Regions from separate parts of the Bradyrhizobium sp. LM2.9 genome, predicted to be linked through region 3. Evidence: predicted binding sites of a transcription regulator. Region 3 holds the regulator's gene; each other region holds the start of a gene.
What was found. The regulator PhoB, encoded in region 3, activates phosphate uptake and scavenging genes when phosphate is short. The targets are predictions, from matches to a motif close to TGTCATNNANCTGTCAT.

Region 1 (5,112 bases), 640 kb from region 3:
TCCCGAGCAGTTGTTTGCGGCAGGCTATGCCGCCTGCTTCATCGGCGCGATGAAATTCGTGTCCTCGCAGGGCGGGCCGAAGGTTCCGGCTGACGCCTCCGTGACCTCGACCGTCGGCATTGGCCCGCGCGCGGCCGGCGGCTTCGGTCTCGACATCGACCTTGCCGTATCGCTGCCGGGCCTTGCCCGTGCCGAAGCCGAGGCACTGGTCGAGAAGGCTCACAAGGTGTGCCCCTATTCCAACGCGACGCGCGGCAATGTCGACGTCCGCCTGACGGTCGTCTGATCGCAGGGGGGATTGGCTGGCCCGGATTCTCCTCGGGCCGGCCGGTTCCGTTTGATTTGCCATTCTGCGGGATGGCGCAGCCGGGGCGCATGCGGCCCTCCGCAACAAGCCATTGCTGGCTCAGACGAACCTCGCTAGGCCTGTGATCAATATGGACACAGGGGAAGCGAAGGCATGACTGAAGCCGCCAGTTCCGGAGCTGCCACGGGCGCAATGAGCGGCCTGCGCGTCATCGATCTCACGCGCGTGCTCGGCGGTCCCTATTGCACCCAGATCCTCGCCGACCACGGAGCCGACGTGATCAAGGTCGAGCCGCCCGCAGGCGACGAGGTGCGCGACTGGGGCCCTCCCTTCCACGAGGAAGACGCCGCCTATTTCATCGGCATCAACCGCAACAAGCGCTCGATCGGCCTCGACCTCGCCTCCGAGGGCGGCCGCCTCGTGCTGCTCAAGATGCTGGAAAGCGCCGACGTCCTGATCGAAAACTTCAAGCCGGGCACGCTGGAGAAATGGGGCATCGGCAGCGAGGTGCTGCGCGAGAAATTCCCGCGCCTGGTGCATTGCCGGATCTGCGGCTTCGGTGCCGACGGCCCGCGCGGCGGCAATCCCGGCTATGACGCCATCATCCAGGCCATGACCGGCATGATCGCGGCGACCGGCTCGCCCGAGAGCGGACCGATGCGGATCGGCGTGCCGCTGGTCGACATCGGCACCGGCCTCTATGCGGCGATCGGCATCCTGATGGCGCTGTCGGAGCGGCAGCGCTCGGGCCAGGGCCAGTTCCTGGAGACGACGCTGTACGAGACCGGCCTCGCCATCATGCATCCGCACACCGCGAATTATTTCATGCATGGCAAGCCGCCGTCGCTGACCGGCAACGAGCATCCCAACCTCGTGCCTTACGCGATCTTCCCGACCAAGACCGACGACATCTTCATCGGCGTCGGCAATGACGGCACCTTCCGCAAGCTCGCCAAGGAGATCGGCAAGCCCGAGCTCGGCACCGATCCGCGCTTTGCCCGCAACAAGGACCGCATCGCCAATCGGGAAGCGCTGCGCGCCGAGCTTGCCGCCGTGTTCAGCCAGCACGAGGCCGAGCCACTGTGCAATCGCCTGCTTGCCGCGGGCCTTCCCGCGGGCCCCGTGCAGAAGATCGACCAGGCGCTGACCAACCCGCATACGATCGCCCGCGGCGATATCATCGAGAAGGACTGGTACAAGGGCGTGGCGTCGCCGATCCGGCTTGATCGCAGCAAACCGAGCCTGCGCCGCCTGCCGCCGAAATTCAGCCAGCACTCGGCCGAGGTGCTGGGCGAGTTCGGCTACTCCAAGCCCGAGATCGACGCGATGGTCGAGCAGGGCACGGTCTGCGGCCCCGAGCGCAAGCGCTGAGGCGTGACGCTATTGAACTGACAACGCGCCGCAAGGAAGGTGCGCTCCCTCGCCCGCTTGCGGGAGAGGGTTGGGGAGAGGGTGCCTCCGCAGTGAGACTCAAGAGGAGAGAGCCCTCACCCGGCGCGTTGCGCCAACCTCTCCCGCAAGCGGGAGAGCTTGGAGCCCGCGGGCCGCGCGTCTGCCTCGCGCTATTCTGCTGACGACGCAGCGACCCAACCCATCACTCCCGAATGCTGCACCGCGAACGAAGAAACCTGCCCGCTCCGCATTCGCCTATTTGCCTGCTTCCCTTTTCCAGCGCTTGCCGCTTTCGTTTCGGCCGCTTACACAGTCATGTGAACGTCATATGGCGCTGCTAGCGCAAGCGATCATTTTTGACGGCCCAAGGGAGGTTTACTTGATGGCTCTTCGATACTTTGGAGCGGCTGCCGCTGTTGCACTCACGGTTGGAATGTCGGCCTCGCCGGCCTTGGCCGTGACCGAAATCCAGTGGTGGCACGCGATGACCGGCGCCAACAACGACGTCATCGTCAAGCTCGCCACCGACTTCAACGCGGCGCAGAGCGACTACAAGGTGATCCCGACCTACAAGGGCAACTACGCCGATACGATGAACGCCGGCATCGCGGCCTTCCGCGCCGGCAACGCGCCCCACATCATGCAGGTCTTCGAAGTCGGCACCGCGACCATGATGGCGGCGACCGGCGCCGTGAAGCCCGTCTACAAGCTGATGGCCGAGGCCGGCGAGAAATTCGATCCCAAGGCCTATCTGCCCGCGATCAGCGGCTATTACTCGACCTCCAAGGGCGAGATGCTGTCGTTCCCCTTCAACTCGTCGTCGACCGTCATGTGGGTGAACCTCGACGAGCTCAAGAAGGTCGGCGTCGAGATCCCGAAGACCTGGCCCGAGACGTTCGCAGCCGCCAAGAAGCTCCACGACAACGGCCATCCGACCTGCGGCTTCTCCAACTCCTGGGTCACTTGGGTCAATCTCGAACAGCTCTCGGCCTGGCACAACGTGCCGCTCTCCAGCAAAGCCAACGGCCTCGACGGCTTCGACACCAAGCTCGAGTTCAACGGTCCGCTCCAGGTCAAGCATCTCGAGAAGCTGGTCGAGCTGCAAAAAGACAAGACTTACGACTACGCCGGTCGCACCAACACAGGCGAAGGCCGCTTCACTTCGGGTGAGTGCGCGATCTACCTGACCTCGTCGGCCTTCTTCGGCAACGTCAAGGCGCAGGCCAAGTTCAACTTCACCGCGGCGCCGATGCCGTATTATCCGGACGTCAAGGGCGCGCCGCAGAACTCGATCATCGGCGGCGCCTCGCTCTGGGTCATGGGCGGCAAGTCGGCCGACGAGTACAAGGGCATTGCGAAGTTCATGACATTCCTCTCTGACACCGACCGCCAGATCTACATCCACAAGGCCTCGGGCTATCTGCCGATCACCAAGGCGGCCTACGCCAAGGCGAAGGAAGAAGGTTTCTACAAGGACCAGCCCTACCTCGAGACCCCGCTGCTCGAGCTGACCAACAAGGAGCCGACCGAGAATTCGCGCGGTCTGCGCCTCGGCAACATGGTTCAGCTGCGTGACGTCTGGTCGGAAGAGATCGAGCAGGCGCTGGCTGGCAAGAAGACCGCCAAGCAGGCGCTCGATGCCGCCGTCGAGCGCGGCAACACGATGCTGCGTCAGTTCGAAAAGACCGCCGTCAAGTGAGGCGATGAGCGGCAGGTCGCGACCCGGCCTGCCGCTCAGCTGACATCATGCAGAAGCAAGCCATTTTCCAATCAAGGCTATTGCCCTACGCGCTGGTTGCGCCGCAGCTTGCGATCGTCCTGATCTTTTTCTACTGGCCGGCTGCGCAGGCTGTCATTCAGTCCTTCCTGCTCCAGGACGCCTTCGGTCTCTCGACCAGCTTCGTCTGGTTCGACAATTATCTCGATCTCTTCAGTGACGCCGCCTATTTCGAGGCGATCGTCCGGACCTTCTTCTTCTCGTTCGCGATCGCGGTCTCTTCGCTCTCCGTGGCCCTGCTGCTGGCGGTCATGGCGGACAAGCCGATGCGCGGCGGCTCGCTGTATCGCACGCTGCTGATCTGGCCCTACGCCGTCGCGCCGCCCGTCGTCGGCGTGCTCTGGATCTTCATGCTGCATCCCTCGCTCGGCGTGCTCTCGCGCTATCTGCGCGAAGCCGGCATCGACTGGAATCCGCTGCTCGACGGCGACCAGGCCGCGGCGCTGATCATCCTTGCCGCCGCGTGGAAGCAGATCTCATATAATTTCCTGTTCTTTCTCGCCGGCCTGCAAGCGATTCCGAAGAGCGTGTTCGAGGCAGCCGCGATCGACGGCGCGCGTCCGATGCGGCGCTTCTGGACCGTGACCTTCCCGCTGTTGTCGCCCACGATCTTCTTCCTGCTGGTCGTCAACATCGTCTACGCCTTCTTCGACACGTTCGGCATCATCGACACCATGACCCGCGGCGGTCCGGGAACGTCGACGGTGACGCTGGTCTACAAGGTCTATTCCGACGGCCTGCTCGGCGGCAATCTCGGCAGCTCCGCGGCGCAATCGGTGATCCTGATGGTCATGGTGATCGTGCTGACCGGAATCCAGTTTCGCTTCGTCGAACGCAAGGTGACCTACTGATGGTCGAGGAAGAGGGCTTTCGGCGCTACGTCGCTCACGCCATTTTGTGGATCGGGATCGCGATCGTCGCCTTCCCGGTCTACATCGCGTTCGTCGCCTCGACCCAGGACAACGCGCTGATCGCGAACGGGCAGATGTCGCTGCTGCCGGGCGGCCATTTCTTCGAGGTCTACTACCAGACCATCTTTGTCGGCACGAGCGGCTCGACCCGCGAGCCCGTCGGCAACATGATGCTGAACTCGCTGGTGATGGCGCTGCTGATCGCGGTCGGCAAGATCGCGATCTCGATCATCTCGGCCTATGCGATCGTGTATTTCCGCTTTCCGTTCCGGATGCCGATCTTCTGGATCATCTTCATCACCCTGATGCTGCCGGTCGAGGTGCGGATCTATCCGACCTACAAGATCGTCGCGGACCTCCACATGCTCGACAGCTATGCCGGCCTGGCGCTGCCGCTGATCGCCTCAGCCACCGCGACGCTGCTGTTTCGCCAGTTCTTCATGACCGTGCCGGACGAGCTGCTGGAGGCGTCGCGCATCGACGGCGCCGGTCCCCTGCGCTTCTTCTGGGATACGCTGCTGCCCCTGTCGCGCACCAACATGGCGGCGCTGTTCGTGATCCTCTTCATCCTCGGCTGGAATCAGTATCTCTGGCCGCTGCTGATCACCACGCGCGACGACATGCAGACCATCCAGGTCGGCATCCGCAAGATGATCACCACCACCGACGCGCTGACCGAATGGCCGATCGTGATGGCGACAGCCGTGCTGGCGATGCTGCCGCCG
Region 2 (5,112 bases), 2.0 Mb from region 3:
GTTGTCGACCACGAGCTCCAAGAACTTCTTCGTGCTCTCCAGCTCCTGCGACAGCGAGCGGCGGTCGGTGATGTCCTCGAACACCACCAGCAGGAATTCAGGCTTGTTGCTCTCGTTGCGGACCACGATCCGGATCGAGGCCACCATGCGCTGGGTCGCGCCGCGCTCGACCTCGAATTCGTTGCGGTACTGGCCGGCGGGCGCGATGAGCGCCGCCCGATCGGTCGCCTCGATGCTGGCCGCCGAATTCGGCCCGAACAGCTCGCGCGCGTTCTTGCCGACGACCTGGTCCCGCGAAAATCCCCAGAAGCGCTCATAGGCGCTGTTGGCGAAGATGTAGCGGCCATCCTCGATGCTCTTCGCGGCCACGCAGGCCGGCACGTTGTCCAGCACCGTTTCCAGGAACTGCTTGGTGGAGGCGAGCTGCCGCGACAGCCTACGCTGCTCGCTAACGTCCAGATGCGTCGCCACCGAGCCGCCGTTGGGCAGCACGAAATATTTCACCAGGATGGCCCGCCCGTCCGGCAGTTCGGTGATCAAGCCGTTGGTGCTTGCCGCCTTTTCGTAGAACTCGTCGTCGGAGGCGACGCCGAGGACGCCACGCTTGCGCCGCAACGCGAGGATGTCGGGTCCCGTCATGCCCGACCAGAGCTCTGAACGGCCGAGGCCGTAAATCTCGAGATAGCGATCGTTGCAGAAGATGACGCGCCGCTGCGCATCCGTCATCACCACGCCCTGGTTGAGATTGTTCATGGCGGAGGAGATGAAGGCATTGCGCCGCAGCTGCAGACGCCTGGTCCGGCGCAGCGAGGAATGGATCCACAGCGCGATCGCGGCGAGGAACGAGCAGATGACGACACCCGCGATCAAGGCTTCCCAGATCACGTTGGGATTGAGCTCGCCGAGATAGCTCGGCGGGGCGAAGCTGTCGGAGAGGGCAAAGGCGCGCGCAGGCGCGACGGCTGCGGCCAGGCACACGACGGCCTGCACCGCAATCGGAAGCGTGCTGCCCACGTGCCAGTTCTTCTCAGCCATCAGCCACCCGCGATTTCAACGTCGGATTGTCTGGCCTCGCCGGTTTGGATCGGGTAAACGCCTGTACGTGCAACGGAAAAATGTGACGCCAAATACGGCAATTGCCCTGACATGATAAATGCCTCCTTAACGGAAAACGCCCCCGCGCCGTCCTCCCCAGGTCTGAGGCCTCCTTCGCTTCGAGCGGACGTCCTGCACAGCCATGGATAGGGTCGACTGCGTCGTCATCGGAGCCGGCGTGGTCGGGCTCGCGGTGGCTCGAAAGCTGGCGCAGGCCGGGCGCGAGGTGATCGTGCTCGAGGAAGCCGAGGCCATCGGCACCATCACCTCCTCGCGCAACAGCGAGGTGATCCATGCCGGCATCTACTACCGCGCCGGGAGCTGGATGGCGCGCATGTGCGTCGACGGCAAGCACGCGCTCTACCGCTACTGCTCCGAGCGCGGCATCCCGCACAGGAATTGCGGCAAGCTGATCGTCGCGACCAATCCGAAAGAGACCGAGAAGCTGCAATCGATCAAGGCGCATGCCGAAGCCAATGGCGTGCTCGACATGCAGTTGCTCACGGGCGAGGCGGCATGCGCGCTGGAGCCGGCGCTTGCCTGCGATGCCGCGCTGCTGTCCCCGTCGACCGGCATCATCGACAGCCACGCCTACATGCTCTCGCTACGCGGTGAAGCCGAGGACGCGGGTGCGGCCTTCGCGTTTCACACCCCGCTGATCCGCGCCAAGGCGACCGCCGGCGTCATCGAGATCGAGGCGGGCGGCGAAGCGCCGATGACGCTGCAATGCAGCCTCCTCGTCAACGCCGCGGGGCTCTCGGCGACCACGGTAGCGCGCAACATCGACGGCATGCCGCTGGACCGGATTCCGCGGGCCTACCTCGCCAAGGGAAACTACTTCAGCTGCAATGCGAGGGCGCCGTTCTCGCGCCTGATCTATCCGGTGCCCGAGCCCGGCGGGCTAGGGGTGCACCTGACGCTGGACATGGCAGGGCAGGCACGCTTCGGCCCTGACGTCGAATGGATCGAGACGATCGACTACGAGGTCGACCCGTCACGCGCCGAGCGCTTCTACCCGGCGATCCGCAAATACTGGCCGACGCTGCCTGACGACGCGCTCATGCCGAGCTATTCGGGCATCCGCCCGAAGATCGTGCCGCCGGCGGTGGCCACGCAGGATTTCTTGATGCAGGGCCCGCGCGATCACGGCGTCGAAGGCCTGGTCAATCTGTTCGGCATCGAGTCGCCCGGATTGACGTCATCGCTCGCGATCGCGGATCACGTCGCCGAACTCGCAGGGCTCGGTCTCGCGCAATGATTGCGCGGCGCGCACCTTGCCGCAAGGATGAGCGCACAGGCTCTCACCCCTGCGTGAAAGGGTACGATCAATTTTACGCTATTACGGGGTTACTAGTGGAGCGTGTCGCCGTGCCTGAGACGCTCGATCTGGTCCTTGACCATCAACTTCCGGCGCTTCAACTCAACAATTTGCAGGTCGTCTGTTGAAAGGTGCACGAGAGCTTCGTGCAGTTCGTTTTCGAGAACTTTGTGCTTCCGCTCCAATTCAACGAGATGTGCCTGAATTGTCATTCGAAACCTCCTCGGTAGTTTGAACCTTTAGGATTCGATCCGGACAAGGAAGTCTACATCACCGATTCGTTCTGTCGATGGGTATCCGTCGTCGCACCGTCATTTTTGAAAATTCATATGTAACGAAGCGTGAGCAAGGGAACCACGCGGGAAAAATCCATGATATCAACGTGCTTGCGCAGCGCCGTCGCAAGCCGCAGAAATATGTCGCGGGAGATCGGCGAGCGACGGTCGCAGATCGCTTGCGATCACGCCGCGCAAGGACGATAATTTCCACAGGGCATCCACAGCCTTAATCTCTCTCACGCCTATCGGTTTTTCGGCCACCGCAAACATGACCAATGAAGACGAGCGCGAACTCGAATCCGAGCTCGCCCGGTTGCACCAGGAACACCGAGATCTCGATGCGGCGATCGATGCACTGCATCAATCGCCCGCCCCCGACCTGTTGCGGTTACAGCGGCTGAAGAAACGCAAGCTGTTGTTGCGCGACCGTATCGCGTTCATCGAAGATCAGATCACGCCGGACATCATCGCCTGATCCACAGGGAATGGCTTTGCGGCGGCCCGCCGCACGTGAATCCGCTTGACTCCAAAGGAACAAAATAAGAACATTTTGGCACCGAGCGCCCCAGGAAAATGCCAAGGAAAACGCAGATGACGGCAACCGCCCTTCTCGACAACAGCCATTATGAACAAGCCTGCGATCAGGCGATCGCCATGTGCGACGGCAATCTGCGCAGCACCATCAAGGCGCTGATCATGGCCAATGAATATCTGGAGGCCGAGCTCGAAGAATTGCGGGCGGCGATTTCCGCCGGCTGCATTCCGGAGTCCTCACGCAGCACGATGCGGAGCAAGAGCAGCGCCGCCTGAGCTGTCAGCTATCGGAGCCGACCATGTCCGATGTCACCTATTACGTAGCATTACCCTTCCTGACCGACGACGACGGATCGCCGGTCGCAGGTGCGGCCGAAGAATGCCAGACCTCGGCGGCCGCGTTACGGCGCGCCGAAATTATGTCGCACAGCGCCGGCCACATCGGCGCGGTCGCGTTCAGCCGCAGCGGCAATCCCATGACCGGCGAATTCGGTGACGCCAAACTGCTCCGCCGCTTCGGCAATGTACCGGAAGACCTCGGCACGCTCTGAAATCAGCTGCTGACGAGCCTGATGCCCGGTTCATGCCGCCGGTGCGCCTTGCGCACATACATGGCGGCATCGGCCTCCTCCAGCGCGCGCGCGGCGTCGGACTGCATGCCAAGCAGGGCGACGCCGGCAGAGGCGCCCGCGCTCACGTGCTGACCGTGGAACACAAAGGACAATTCGTCGATGGCCTCCTCGAAGGCCGCGGCCTTCGCCTTGGCGTCGGTCTCGCTGAGATTCCAGAGCAGCAGCGCGAACTCGTCGCCGCCGAGCCGGCCGACCACGTCCGAGGCGCGGATCTGCCGCGCCAGCGTTGTGGCAATCGCCTTCAGCACCTCGTCGCCGGCGGCATGGCCGAAGGAATCGTTGATCGGCTTCAACCGATCGACGTCGAGCACGATCAGCGCGCCGCTGGCGCGGTAACGCTTCATGTAGGCGACGGCGCGCGCGAGCTCGCGCTCGAAGCCGCGCCGGTTCGGAATCTCGAGCAGGAAGTCGGTGTCGGCGGCGGCTTCGAGTTCCGCGACCCGCCGCAGCGCCCCCTTGAGCTTGCTCCGGAGGTTGCGGATGGCCGTCTTGATGGCCGTCTTAGCTCCGTCATCGGCCGACGCTTCGCGCCCCGACGGTTTGATCGAACGCCTGGCCGGGCGCTTGGCCGGGCTTTTGGGGGCAGCTTTGGCGCGGCTGGCGCTGGTCTTCAGGCCCTTTTTAGCCTTCGCAGCGCTCGCCGTTTTTGGTTTCTTCATGGGCATCCTGCTCAATGAAGGCTTGCGGGGATATTCACCAAGACAGGATAGTGCATTCGCTTCTCCTTGCCACCGCCTTGCGAGCCGCCGGCCGGAACCGTTAATCTGGCCTATCTTTCTGTTTTTCGAGCACAATTGACGTCATGACCGCGCCGATCGCCGTTATCATGGGAAGCCAGTCGGACTGGGACACGATGCGGCATGCCGCCGACACGCTTGCAGCGCTCGGCGTTGCCGCCGATACCCGCATCGTTTCGGCCCACCGCACCCCCGACCGGCTGTTTGCGTTCGCCAAGGGCGCCAAGGTGGCCGGTTACAAGGTCATCATCGCCGGCGCGGGTGGCGCTGCGCACCTGCCCGGCATGGCGGCGGCGCTGACGGAACTGCCCGTGTTCGGCGTTCCCGTCGAATCCAGGACGCTCAGGGGCATTGATTCGCTCTATTCGATCGTCCAGATGCCTGCGGGCATCCCGGTCGGGACCCTCGCCATCGGCAAGGCCGGCGCCATCAATGCGGCGCTGCTGGCGGCTGCCGTGCTGGCCTTGTCCGACCCGGCCTTGGCCGATCGCTTGGCCGCCTGGCGCAAGGCGCAGACC
Region 3 (5,112 bases):
CTGCCCGAGGCCCCCCCCAAGGTGACCGTTCGCAACCTGAACTTCTATTACGGCGAGCACCACGCGCTGAAGAACATCAACCTGACGCTCGGCGCCAATCGCGTCACGGCGTTCATCGGCCCGTCGGGCTGCGGCAAGTCGACCCTGCTGCGCATCTTCAACCGGATGTACGACCTCTATCCGGGCCAGCGCGCCACCGGTCAGCTCATGCTCGACCAGACCAACATCCTCGACCCCAGGCTGGACCTCAATTTGCTGCGCGCCCGCGTCGGCATGGTGTTCCAGAAGCCGACGCCGTTCCCGATGACGATCTACGAAAACATCGCGTTCGGCATCCGTCTCTACGAGAAGATATCAAAGTCCGAGATGGACGGCCGGGTCGAGAAGGCGCTGCGCGGCGGCGCGCTGTGGAACGAGGTCAAGGACAAGCTCAACGCCTCCGGCCTGTCGCTCTCCGGCGGCCAGCAGCAACGCCTCTGCATCGCCCGCACCGTCGCGGTGCGGCCCGAGGTGATCCTGTTCGACGAACCCTGCTCGGCGCTCGACCCGATCTCGACCGCCAAGGTCGAGGAGCTGATCCAGGAGCTCTCCGAGGACTACACGATCGCGATCGTCACCCACAACATGCAGCAGGCGGCGCGCGTCTCCGACAAGACCGCCTTCATGTATCTCGGCGAGCTGATCGAGTTCGACGACACCAACAAGATCTTTACGTCGCCGACCGACCGGCGCACGCAGGATTACATCACCGGCCGGTTCGGCTGAGGAGACGCGACATGGGTTCTGAACATACCGCAAAGGCCTTCGACACCGACCTCCAGGAACTCACCCGGCTGGTTGCCGAGATGGGCGGCATCGCCGAGCGCATGATCGTCGATTCCGTCGACGCGCTGATCCGCCGTGACGTTCCGCTCGGCCAGCGCGTCGTCACCATCGACATCGAGCTCGACGCGCTGCAGAAGCGCATTGAGGAGCGCGCCGTGCTCACCATCGCCCGCCGTCAGCCGATGGCGGTCGATCTGCGCGAGATCGTCGGTGCCATGCGCGTCGCGACCGATCTCGAGCGCATCGGCGACCTCGCCAAGAACATGGGCAAGCGCGTCGCGGCGCTGGAGACGGATTTCCATCCGCTCAAGCTGTTCCGCGGCCTGGAGCACATGACCGACCTCGTGCAGCAGCAGGTCAAGTCGGTGCTGGACGCCTATGCCGCGCATGATTTGCCGGCGGCGATGGCGGTGTGGAAGGGCGACGAGGAAGTCGACGCCATCTGCACTTCGCTGTTCCGCGAGCTCCTCACCTACATGATGGAGGATCCGCGCAACATCTCGTTCTGCATCCATTTGATGTTCTGCGCCAAGAACATCGAGCGGATCGGCGACCACGCCACCAACATCGCCGAGACCGTGTTCTACATGATCGAGGGCCAGGCAATCACCGACAAGCGGCCGAAGGGCGATATGACGACCTTCGCCAGCTCGATACCAAACACCTAGGGAGCAACGACCGAGATGGGCGCACGCATTATGGTGGTTGAGGACGAGGAAGCCCTGACCGAGCTTCTCCGCTACAACCTCGAAGGCGACGGCTATGACGTCGAGACGGTCATGCGCGGCGACGACGCCGACACCCGTCTCAAGGAGCACATCCCCGATTTGATCGTGCTCGACTGGATGCTGCCGGGCCTGTCAGGCATCGAATTGTGCCGGCGGCTTCGCACCCGTCCCGAGACCAAGCAGCTCCCGATCATCATGCTTACCGCGCGCGGCGAGGAAAGCGAGCGGGTGCGGGGTCTTGCGACCGGCGCCGACGATTACATCGTCAAGCCGTTCTCGGTGCCGGAGCTCCTGGCGCGCGTGAAGGGCCTGCTGCGGCGCGCAAGCCCCGAGCGGCTCGCCGCCGTGCTCGCCTTTGGCGACATCGAGCTCGACCGCGACAAGCGCCGCGTGGCGCGCTCGGGCCGGCCGATCGATCTCGGCCCGACCGAATATCGCCTGCTGGAGTTCTTCCTGGAGCATCCGGGGCGGGTGTTCTCGCGCGAGCAACTGCTCGACAGCGTCTGGGGCCGCGACATCTACATCGACGAGCGTACCGTCGACGTGCATATCGGCCGCCTGCGCAAGCTGCTCAATCTCGGCCGCGAGCAGGACCCGATCCGCACCGTCCGCGGCGCCGGCTACGCGCTGGATGATCGTTTTGCCAAGGCGGAGCAGCAGGCGTAACTCGCTTCAAGCTCCGCCGTCGTTCCGGATCGACACGCGCTTTTGGCACGCTTGTCCGGGACGACATCAAGTGGGCCGAGGCGTCATCGTGTGACGGCGCCGCCCTTGCAGTCAGCTAAATCCGCTAGCTCAGCGCGGGCTCGGCTTCACCGGTGCGCGGCGCCGATCCGACGCCGGCTGATACGCGACGCGCGAGTGTTGTGCGCAATAGGGCAGGCCGGACAGCGCCTTGCCGCCGCAGAAGAAGAAGTCCGGGGTCGAGGGATCGCCGACCGGCCAGTGGCAGGTCGCCTCGTTCAGCTCGAGCAGCGTCAGCCGCTGGCTCATCGGCACCACGTTGTCGTAGGTGACCGGTTCGGCCTCCACTTCGACCTCGAAGGCCTGTGCCAGCGCGGTGTTGCCGCGCGAGATCGGGCGGGTCACCCGCATCATATGCTGCGCGGGGCGCGCCTTGCGCGGCCGGGGCGCTGCCGATGAAGGGCTCTTGGCGCGACCCGACAGGCCGAGCCTGTGCACTTTGCCGATCACGGCATTGCGGGTCACATTACCGAGCTCAGCCGCGATCTGGCTGGCCGAAAGTCCGGCCTCCCAGAGCTTTTTAAGCTGCTCGACGCGATCATCGGACCAGGTCAAAACTGTCATTGCACCCTTTCCCTCGCTGCCGGCCTGCCATCCTGGCGCCTCGCAGCGAATGCCTAAGCCTTTAAAAACCCGTGCCGCCAGAATCCCTTAAGGCTCGCCGGGCGTGACTAGAACGCCCGAACGTTTACGCCGGTACATAAGGACTTAGAGATCAGAACCACTGCACGAGATGTCGTATCTGACAATCCAAACGCTACAATATGGCGTGACTCCCGCGCAAGAGTCCGCCGACTCGCTTCCACATGTTCCGTGGTGAAATCCGCGAAATCGGCACCGCAAGACTACGGATTCAGCGTTTCGCGAGGCTTTCCGGGCGGCATTGACACCCGTCTTCCCAAGCATAAGATAGTGACACGTGCCGCCCCGAAAAGGCGGCACGTTTCGTTTTCCGGGCCGGTCAATGGTGCGTTGCGCAATGCACGCGTCACACCGTCCGCAACATCCAAGTGACATCATGACCAACAGCGCAGCGCCGCATTTGCTCCCCGTTTTCGCCAGAACCGACCTCGGTTTCGAGCGCGGCGAAGGCTGCTGGCTGATTGCGACCAATGGCGAGCGCTATCTCGATTTCACCTCGGGTGTCGCGGTGAACGCGCTCGGCCATGCCCATCCCGCGCTGGTCAAAGCGTTGCAGGAGCAGGCCACGAAGCTCTGGCACATGTCGAACCTGTTCCAGAGCCCGGATGGCGAGAAGCTCGCCAACCGCCTCTGCCATGAGAGTTTTGCGGACTTCGTGTTCTTCTGCAATTCCGGCGCCGAGGCGCTGGAGGGCGTGATCAAGCTGGTCCGCCATCATCACTTCTCCCAAGGGCATCCGGAACGTTACCGCATCATCACCTTCGAAGGCGCGTTCCACGGCCGCACGCTGGCGACGCTGGCCGCGACGGGATCTGCAAAATATCTGGAAGGTTTTGGTCCGCCGATGGATGGCTTCGACCAAATCCCGCATGGCGATATCGAGGCCGTGAAGAAAGCGATCGGTCCGCAGACCGCCGGCATCCTGATCGAGCCGATCCAGGGCGAGGGCGGCGTGCGCTCGGCAACCCCGGCCTTCCTCAAGGCACTGCGCCAGCTCTGCGACGACAAGGGCTTGCTGCTCGCGTTCGACGAGGTGCAGACCGGCATGGGCCGCACCGGCGATCTGTTCGCACACCGCCGTCTCGGCGTGACGCCCGATGTGATGTCGCTGGCGAAGGCGCTCGGCGGTGGCTTTCCGATCGGCGCAGTGCTGGCGACCGCGGATGCGGCGGCTGGCATGGGGCCCGGCTCGCACGGCTCGACCTTCGGCGGCAATCCGCTCGCGATTTCGGCTGCGAACGCCGTGCTCGACGTCATGCTCAAGCCCGGCTTTCTTCGACCACGTGCAGAGAATGTCGCTGCTGCTCAAGCAGAAGCTCGCCTCCGTGATCGATCGTCATAGCGATGTCGTCAGCGAAGTGCGCGGCGAGGGCCTGCTGATCGGCATCAAGGCCGTGGTGCCTTCAGGCGATCTCGTTGCAGCCTTGCGCGACGAAAAGCTGCTCACCGTCGGCGCCGGCGACAATGTCGTACGTTTCCTGCCGCCTTTGATCGTCACCGAAGCCGAGATCGAGGACAGCGTTGGGCGGCTCGAACGCGCCTGCACCGCGTTGTCCGGCAACAAGCGGGCGGCAAGCTGATGAGCAAGTCGCCCAATAAAGCACCGAAGCACTTCCTCGATATCGACGCGCTGCCGCTGTCGGAGCTCAAGAGCATGCTGGCTGCGTCCTCCGCGATGAAGGCGAAGCAGAAGGCGCATCAGCCGGTCAAGCCACTTGAAGGCAAGACGCTGGCGATGATTTTCGAGCGCCCCTCGACGAGGACGCGGGTGTCGTTCGATGTCGCCATGCGCCAGCTCGGCGGCGAACCCATCATGCTCACCGGCGCGGAGATGCAGCTCGGCCGCGGCGAGACCATCGCCGACACCGCGCGCGTGCTGTCGCGCTATGTCGACGCCATCATGATCCGCATTCTCAATCACGATGCCCTGCTCGAGCTCGCGGCGAACGCCACCGTTCCTGTCATCAACGGCCTGACGCGGCGTTCGCATCCCTGCCAGGTGATGGCTGATCTCATGACCTATGAGGAGCATCGCGGCCCGATCGAGGGCAGGACTGTGGCCTGGACCGGCGACGACAACAACGTGCTCGCCTCCTGGGCGCACGCCGCCGAACGCTTCAAGTTCCAGCTCAACGTCGCGACGCCCCCGGAGCTCGCGCCGAAAAAGGCGATG
Region 4 (5,112 bases), 1.1 Mb from region 3:
GATCGTCGCGGCGTTCGCAATCCTGGTCTACGGCCTCGTCGATCTCGATTTCTCGCCGTCGCGGTTCTTCGCGGGCCTCAACCAGCTCGGCTGGATCAGCCTGATGATGATCCCGCCGGATCCCGGCTCGTCGCTGCCGATCTATCTGAAGGCGCTGGGCGAGACGCTGTCGATCGCGCTGCTCGGCACGACGCTTGCTGCCGTGTTCGCGCTTCCGGTCAGCCTGTTGGCCGCCCGCAACGTGGTGCCGTCGAGCATTCTGCGCTTCCCGGTGCGACGTTTCCTGGATTCGATCCGCGGCGTCGATACGCTGATCTGGGCGCTGGTGTGGATCAACGTGGTCGGGCTCGGCCCGTTTGCCGGCGTGCTCGCCATAGCGGTGTCCGATTTCGGCGCCTTCGGAAAACTGTTCTCGGAGGCGATCGAGGGCGCCGACCAGAAGCAGGTCGAAGGCATCCGCGCGTCCGGCGGCAGTGCGATGCACGAGATCCGTTTCGGTTTGTTGCCGCAGGTCCTGCCGGTCATCGCCGGCCAGGTACTCTATTTCATCGAGTCGAATACGCGCTCGGCCACCATCATCGGCATCGTCGGCGCCGGCGGCATCGGGCTCCAGCTTGCCGAGCAGATCCGGGTGCTGGAATGGCAGAAGGTGTCGTTCCTGATCCTGATGATTCTGGTCGCGGTCGCCGCGATCGATTTCGTCTCAAGCAAGCTGCGCTTCGCCATCATCGGGCGAAGGGCGGTGGCTTAATCGCAGACACCGTAGCGTCCATTTCATGGTTGCTACGACTCCACCAGAAACTCCACCCGCTCGGCGGCGAAGCGCGAATGCTTGGTGACCAGCGGCTTGCCGTCGAGGTCATGGTCGGTCGCGTCGACCACCAGGATCGGCCGTCCCAGCGCCAGATCGAGCCGTGCGGCGTCGGTTGCGTCGACGATGCCGGCGGTGATGCGGGTCGCGCCGCGCCGATAGTCGCGGACGCCGTAATGCTCGAGCAGTTTCGTCATCGAGCGCGTCGCGGCGAATACATTGCCCGCCCCCGGAAACAATTCCGCCGACAGCCAGGTGGTGGAGACGCAGATCGGCGTGCGGTCGGCGAGGCGCATCGCTTCGATCCGCACCAGTGGTGCGCCGGCCTTCAATCCAAGTTCCCGCGCGAGTTCGCGGGTCGCGGCATCATCGGACGCTTCGATCAACCGGCCATGCGGTTCGCGGCCATCCGCGCCGACGATCTCGGAGAAGCGGGTCCGCGAGCGCAGCGGATAGGCGAGCTTCTGCGCCTCGACATAGGTTCCGCTGCCGCGCTCCGCCCGCACGATGCCGCGCTCGGCAAGCGCGGCCAGCGCGCGCCGCACGGTGTGGCGGTTCACGCGATAGGTTTCGGCGATCTCCATCTCGCCCGGCAGCTTGTCGCCGGCCGCAAAGCGGCCGTCGGCAATGCCGCGCTCGATGCCGTCGGCAACGAGGCGCCACAACGCGACGCCCGAGGAGGCTGTGTCCTGAATGCTCATGTGGCCGGGAAGCTACTCCAGAAATCACGCCCTTGTCACGAAACAGTCATGGCGCTCCCGTATCAAGTTGTCTAGTATCATAGACAACTTGGATTCGACAAGTTCGGCAAACAGGTTCGGTGGATTTGGTGACCCAGCACAACAATCAGCAAGCCCGGCGCAAGGCCGCAATGGCCGTGCTGGCGCACGCGGAGGCGGGCGAGATCGCCGCCCGCCTCCGCGCTCTCGCCCTGCCGGCGTATCAGGATTTGCGTGCGCCGGAAAATGGCCTCGTCATGCTGCGGGGCCGGGTCGGCGGCGACGGTGCGCCGTTCAATCTCGGCGAAGCCACGGTGTCGCGCGCCGCGATCAGGCTCGCGAGCGGCGAGGTCGGCTTCGGTTACACGCTTGGTCGCGACGGTGAGAAGGCGCGGCTGATCGCGCTGTGCGATGCGCTGGTGCAGTCCAGCGATTTCGGCGGCGCGGTGGAGCGGGAAATTATCGCGCCGTTGCGTGAGCAGCTTATGGTCAGGCGTAAGCACGCGGCGGCCGAGACCGCCGCGACGAAGGTTGATTTCTACACCATGGTGCGCGGTGAAGGGTGAGATCATGACTACGATTACGGAACTGCCGCCGGGGTTCGCCGACAAGGTGCTGTCGGCGCAATCGACCTTTCGTTCGGTCATGGACGCGATGGCGCGGCCGGGGTCGGTCCAGCGCATCGTGCCGACATCAGGAGCGCCTCATATAATGATGCGCGGCACCGCGGCGATCGCGCTGACGCTGTTCGACCACGACACGCCGCTCTGGCTCGATGCGCGCATGTCGGAAAGCACCGACGTGACAAAATGGCTGAAGTTCCACACCGGCGCGCCGGTGGTGCAGGATTCCTCGATCGCAGGCTTCGCGCTGATCAGCGACGGCGGAGCACTGCCTTCGCTCGAGCGCTTCGCGCTCGGCACCAGCGAATATCCGGATCGTTCGACCACGTTGATCCTTCAGGTCGAGAGCCTAGACTCGGGGCGCAGCTTCGAGCTGCGCGGCCCCGGCATCAACGGTGTCGCGACGCTCCAGGCCTCGATCAGGCCGTTCGACCTGTTCGAGCGCCTGCGCGTCAATGAGACGCTGTTTCCGCGCGGCACCGATGTGGTGCTGGTCGCCGAGGACGCCGTGGTTGCGATCCCCCGCACCACGCGTGTCGTGAACAAAGGAAGCTAGCCGCATGTATGTCGCAGTCAAAGGCGGCGAACGCGCCATCGAGAACGCCCATCGCCTGCTCGCCAGTGCACGGCGCGGCGACCAAAGTGTTGCGGAAATTTCCCTCGACCAGATCTCGGAGCAGCTTGGCCTCGCCGTGGACCGCGTCATGAGCGAAGGCTCGCTCTATGACCGCGAGCTCGCGGCGCTCGCAATCAAGCAGGCGCGCGGCGATCTGATCGAGGCGATCTTCCTGGTCCGCGCCTTCCGCGCCACGCTGCCGCGCTTCGGCGCCAGCGAGCCGGTCGAGACCGGCGCGATGCGGGTGCAGCGGCGGGTGTCCTCGACGTTCAAGGACATTCCCGGCGGCCAGATCCTCGGCCCGACCTTCGATTATACCCACCGCCTGCTCGATCCCTCGCTCGCCGAAGGTTTTGTGCCGGAAGCGCCGGCGACGGCCGAAGCATCGACAGCGCCAACGCCGCGGGTGACCGACATTCTCGGCCGCGACGGCCTGATCGAATCCTCGCCGCAGGCCGAGGAAGGCGCCAGCGTCGGCGACCTCACCCGCGAGCCGCTGAACTTTCCCGCGGATCGTGACCTGCGCCTGCAGAACCTCGCGCGTGGCGACGAAGGTTTTCTGCTGGCGATGGGCTATTCCACCCAGCGCGGCTACGGCCGCAATCATCCCTTCGCCGGCGAGATCCGCTTCGGCGAGGTCGAGGTCGAATTCTCGGCGGAAGACGTCGGCTTCGCCGTGCCGCTCGGCTCGATCGAGCTGACCGAGTGCCAGATGGTCAACCAGTTCAAGGGCTCTGCGACGGAAGCGCCGTGCTTCACCCGCGGTTATGGCCTTGCCTTTGGCCAGAGCGAGCGCAAGACCATGTCGATGGCGCTGGTCGACCGCGCGTTGCGCGCGCGCGAACTCGACGAAGAGGCCCTCGCCCCGGCGCAAGATGAAGAATTCGTGATGTCGCATTCGGACAACGTCCAGGCGACCGGCTTCGTCGAGCATCTGAAGCTGCCGCATTATGTCGACTTCCAGTCCGAGCTCGGCCTGTTGCGCAAGCTGCGCCAGGAATTCGCCGATGCCAATGCCAACGCCATGAAGGAGGCCGCGGAATGAACGCGCCCGCCTACAATTTTGCCTATCTCGACGAACAGACCAAGCGGATGATTCGCCGCGCGATCCTCAAGGCGATCGCGATCCCGGGCTATCAGGTGCCGTTCGCCAGCCGTGAAATGCCGATGCCCTATGGCTGGGGTACCGGCGGCGTGCAGGTGACCGCTGCGATCCTCGGCCCCCAGGACGTGCTGAAGGTGATCGACCAGGGCTCCGACGACACCACCAATGCGATCTCGATCCGAAAGTTCTTTGCCAAGACCGCCGGCGTCGCCACGACCACAGGCGACGGAAGATGCAACCGTGATCCAGACCCGTCACCGCATCCCGGAGACGTCGCTGCACGAGAATCAGGTGCTGGTCTATCAGGTGCCGATTCCAGAGCCCTTACGTTTCCTCGAGCCGCGCGAGACCGAGACGAGGCGCATGCACGCGCTGGCCGAATACGGCTTGATGCATGTGAAGCTCTACGAGGACATCGCTCGCTTCGGCCACATCGCGACGGCTTACGCCTATCCCGTGAAGGTCAACGCGCGCTACGTGATGGACCCGTCGCCGACGCCGAAATTCGACAATCCCAAGATGGACAATTGCCCGGCGCTGCAACTGTTCGGCGCCGGCCGCGAGAAGCGCATCTATGCGATCCCGCCCTATACGCAGGTCGTGTCGCTTGACTTCGAAGACCATCCCTTCGAGCCGTATCGCTTCAACGCACCGTGCGCGCTGTGCGCGGCTGAAAAGTCCTATCTCGACGAGATCGTCACCGACGACAAGGGCGGGCGCATGTTCGTCTGCTCCGACACCGACTATTGCGAGGGCCGCCAGGCCGCGGGCCACCACGGCAGCCTGAGCGCCGCGCCGTACAAGGAGAAGGCGGGCTCACATGGTTGATCTCGATACGCTCGAAAACGACCAGCCGCTGCTGCTTGCCGAGTCCCTGAGCAAGTCCTACGGCCGCATCGCCGCGTGCCGCGATGTGTCGTTCTCGCTCTATCCCGGCGAAGTGCTGGCGATCGTCGGCGAATCCGGCTCGGGCAAGTCGACGCTGCTCCAGCTCCTGTCGGGTCAGCTCGCGGCCAGCGGTGGGCACGTCTCCTACCGGATGCGTGACGGGGTCACGCGCGATCTCGCGTCCCTGGGCGAGGCCGAGCGGCGCTTCCTGTTCCGCACCGATTGGGGTTTTGTGCACCAGGATCCCGCGCAGGGCCTGCGCATGGCGGTCTCGGCCGGCGCCAATGTCGGCGAGCGGCTGATGGCGGTGGGGTGGAATCATTACGGCCGCATCCGCGATACCGCGTCGG

Region 1: the regulator PhoB is predicted to act here: its motif matches at 2,011-2,027, upstream of ugpB (sn-glycerol-3-phosphate ABC transporter substrate-binding protein UgpB).
Region 2: the regulator PhoB is predicted to act here: its motif matches at 2,712-2,728, upstream of ACVWW3_RS23885 (YdcH family protein).
Region 4: the regulator PhoB is predicted to act here: its motif matches at 1,546-1,562, upstream of phnF (phosphonate metabolism transcriptional regulator PhnF).

The regions. Positions count from the first base shown of each region.
Region 1 covers NZ_JBSRYJ010000002.1:5,970,421-5,975,532, forward strand. Annotated here, with positions in the region: gene ACVWW3_RS30770 (organic hydroperoxide resistance protein) at 1-286, shown strand, start outside; gene ACVWW3_RS30775 (CaiB/BaiF CoA transferase family protein) at 461-1,678, shown strand; gene ugpB (sn-glycerol-3-phosphate ABC transporter substrate-binding protein UgpB) at 2,082-3,398, shown strand; gene ugpA (sn-glycerol-3-phosphate ABC transporter permease UgpA) at 3,446-4,327, shown strand; gene ugpE (sn-glycerol-3-phosphate ABC transporter permease UgpE) at 4,327-5,112, shown strand, end outside.
Region 2 covers NZ_JBSRYJ010000002.1:4,572,435-4,577,546, forward strand. Annotated here, with positions in the region: gene ACVWW3_RS23875 (sensor domain-containing protein) at 1-1,035, opposite strand, end outside; gene ACVWW3_RS23880 (NAD(P)/FAD-dependent oxidoreductase) at 1,238-2,353, shown strand; gene ACVWW3_RS23885 (YdcH family protein) at 2,446-2,625, opposite strand; gene ACVWW3_RS23890 (YdcH family protein) at 2,960-3,166, shown strand; gene ACVWW3_RS23895 (hypothetical protein) at 3,283-3,501, shown strand; gene ACVWW3_RS23900 (hypothetical protein) at 3,525-3,776, shown strand; gene ACVWW3_RS23905 (GGDEF domain-containing protein) at 3,779-4,516, opposite strand; gene purE (5-(carboxyamino)imidazole ribonucleotide mutase) at 4,660-5,112, shown strand, end outside.
Region 3 covers NZ_JBSRYJ010000002.1:6,610,682-6,615,793, forward strand. Annotated here, with positions in the region: gene pstB (phosphate ABC transporter ATP-binding protein PstB) at 1-765, shown strand, start outside; gene phoU (phosphate signaling complex protein PhoU) at 777-1,493, shown strand; gene phoB (phosphate regulon transcriptional regulator PhoB) at 1,509-2,219, shown strand; gene ACVWW3_RS33860 (GcrA family cell cycle regulator) at 2,349-2,861, opposite strand; partial or broken gene ACVWW3_RS33865 (acetylornithine transaminase) at 3,316-4,519, shown strand; gene argF (ornithine carbamoyltransferase) at 4,519-5,112, shown strand, end outside.
Region 4 covers NZ_JBSRYJ010000002.1:5,507,375-5,512,486, reverse strand. Annotated here, with positions in the region: gene phnE (phosphonate ABC transporter, permease protein PhnE) at 1-751, shown strand, start outside; gene phnF (phosphonate metabolism transcriptional regulator PhnF) at 784-1,512, opposite strand; gene phnG (phosphonate C-P lyase system protein PhnG) at 1,632-2,096, shown strand; gene phnH (phosphonate C-P lyase system protein PhnH) at 2,101-2,709, shown strand; gene ACVWW3_RS28565 (carbon-phosphorus lyase complex subunit PhnI) at 2,714-3,814, shown strand; partial or broken gene ACVWW3_RS28560 (alpha-D-ribose 1-methylphosphonate 5-phosphate C-P-lyase PhnJ) at 3,811-4,702, shown strand; gene phnK (phosphonate C-P lyase system protein PhnK) at 4,695-5,112, shown strand, end outside.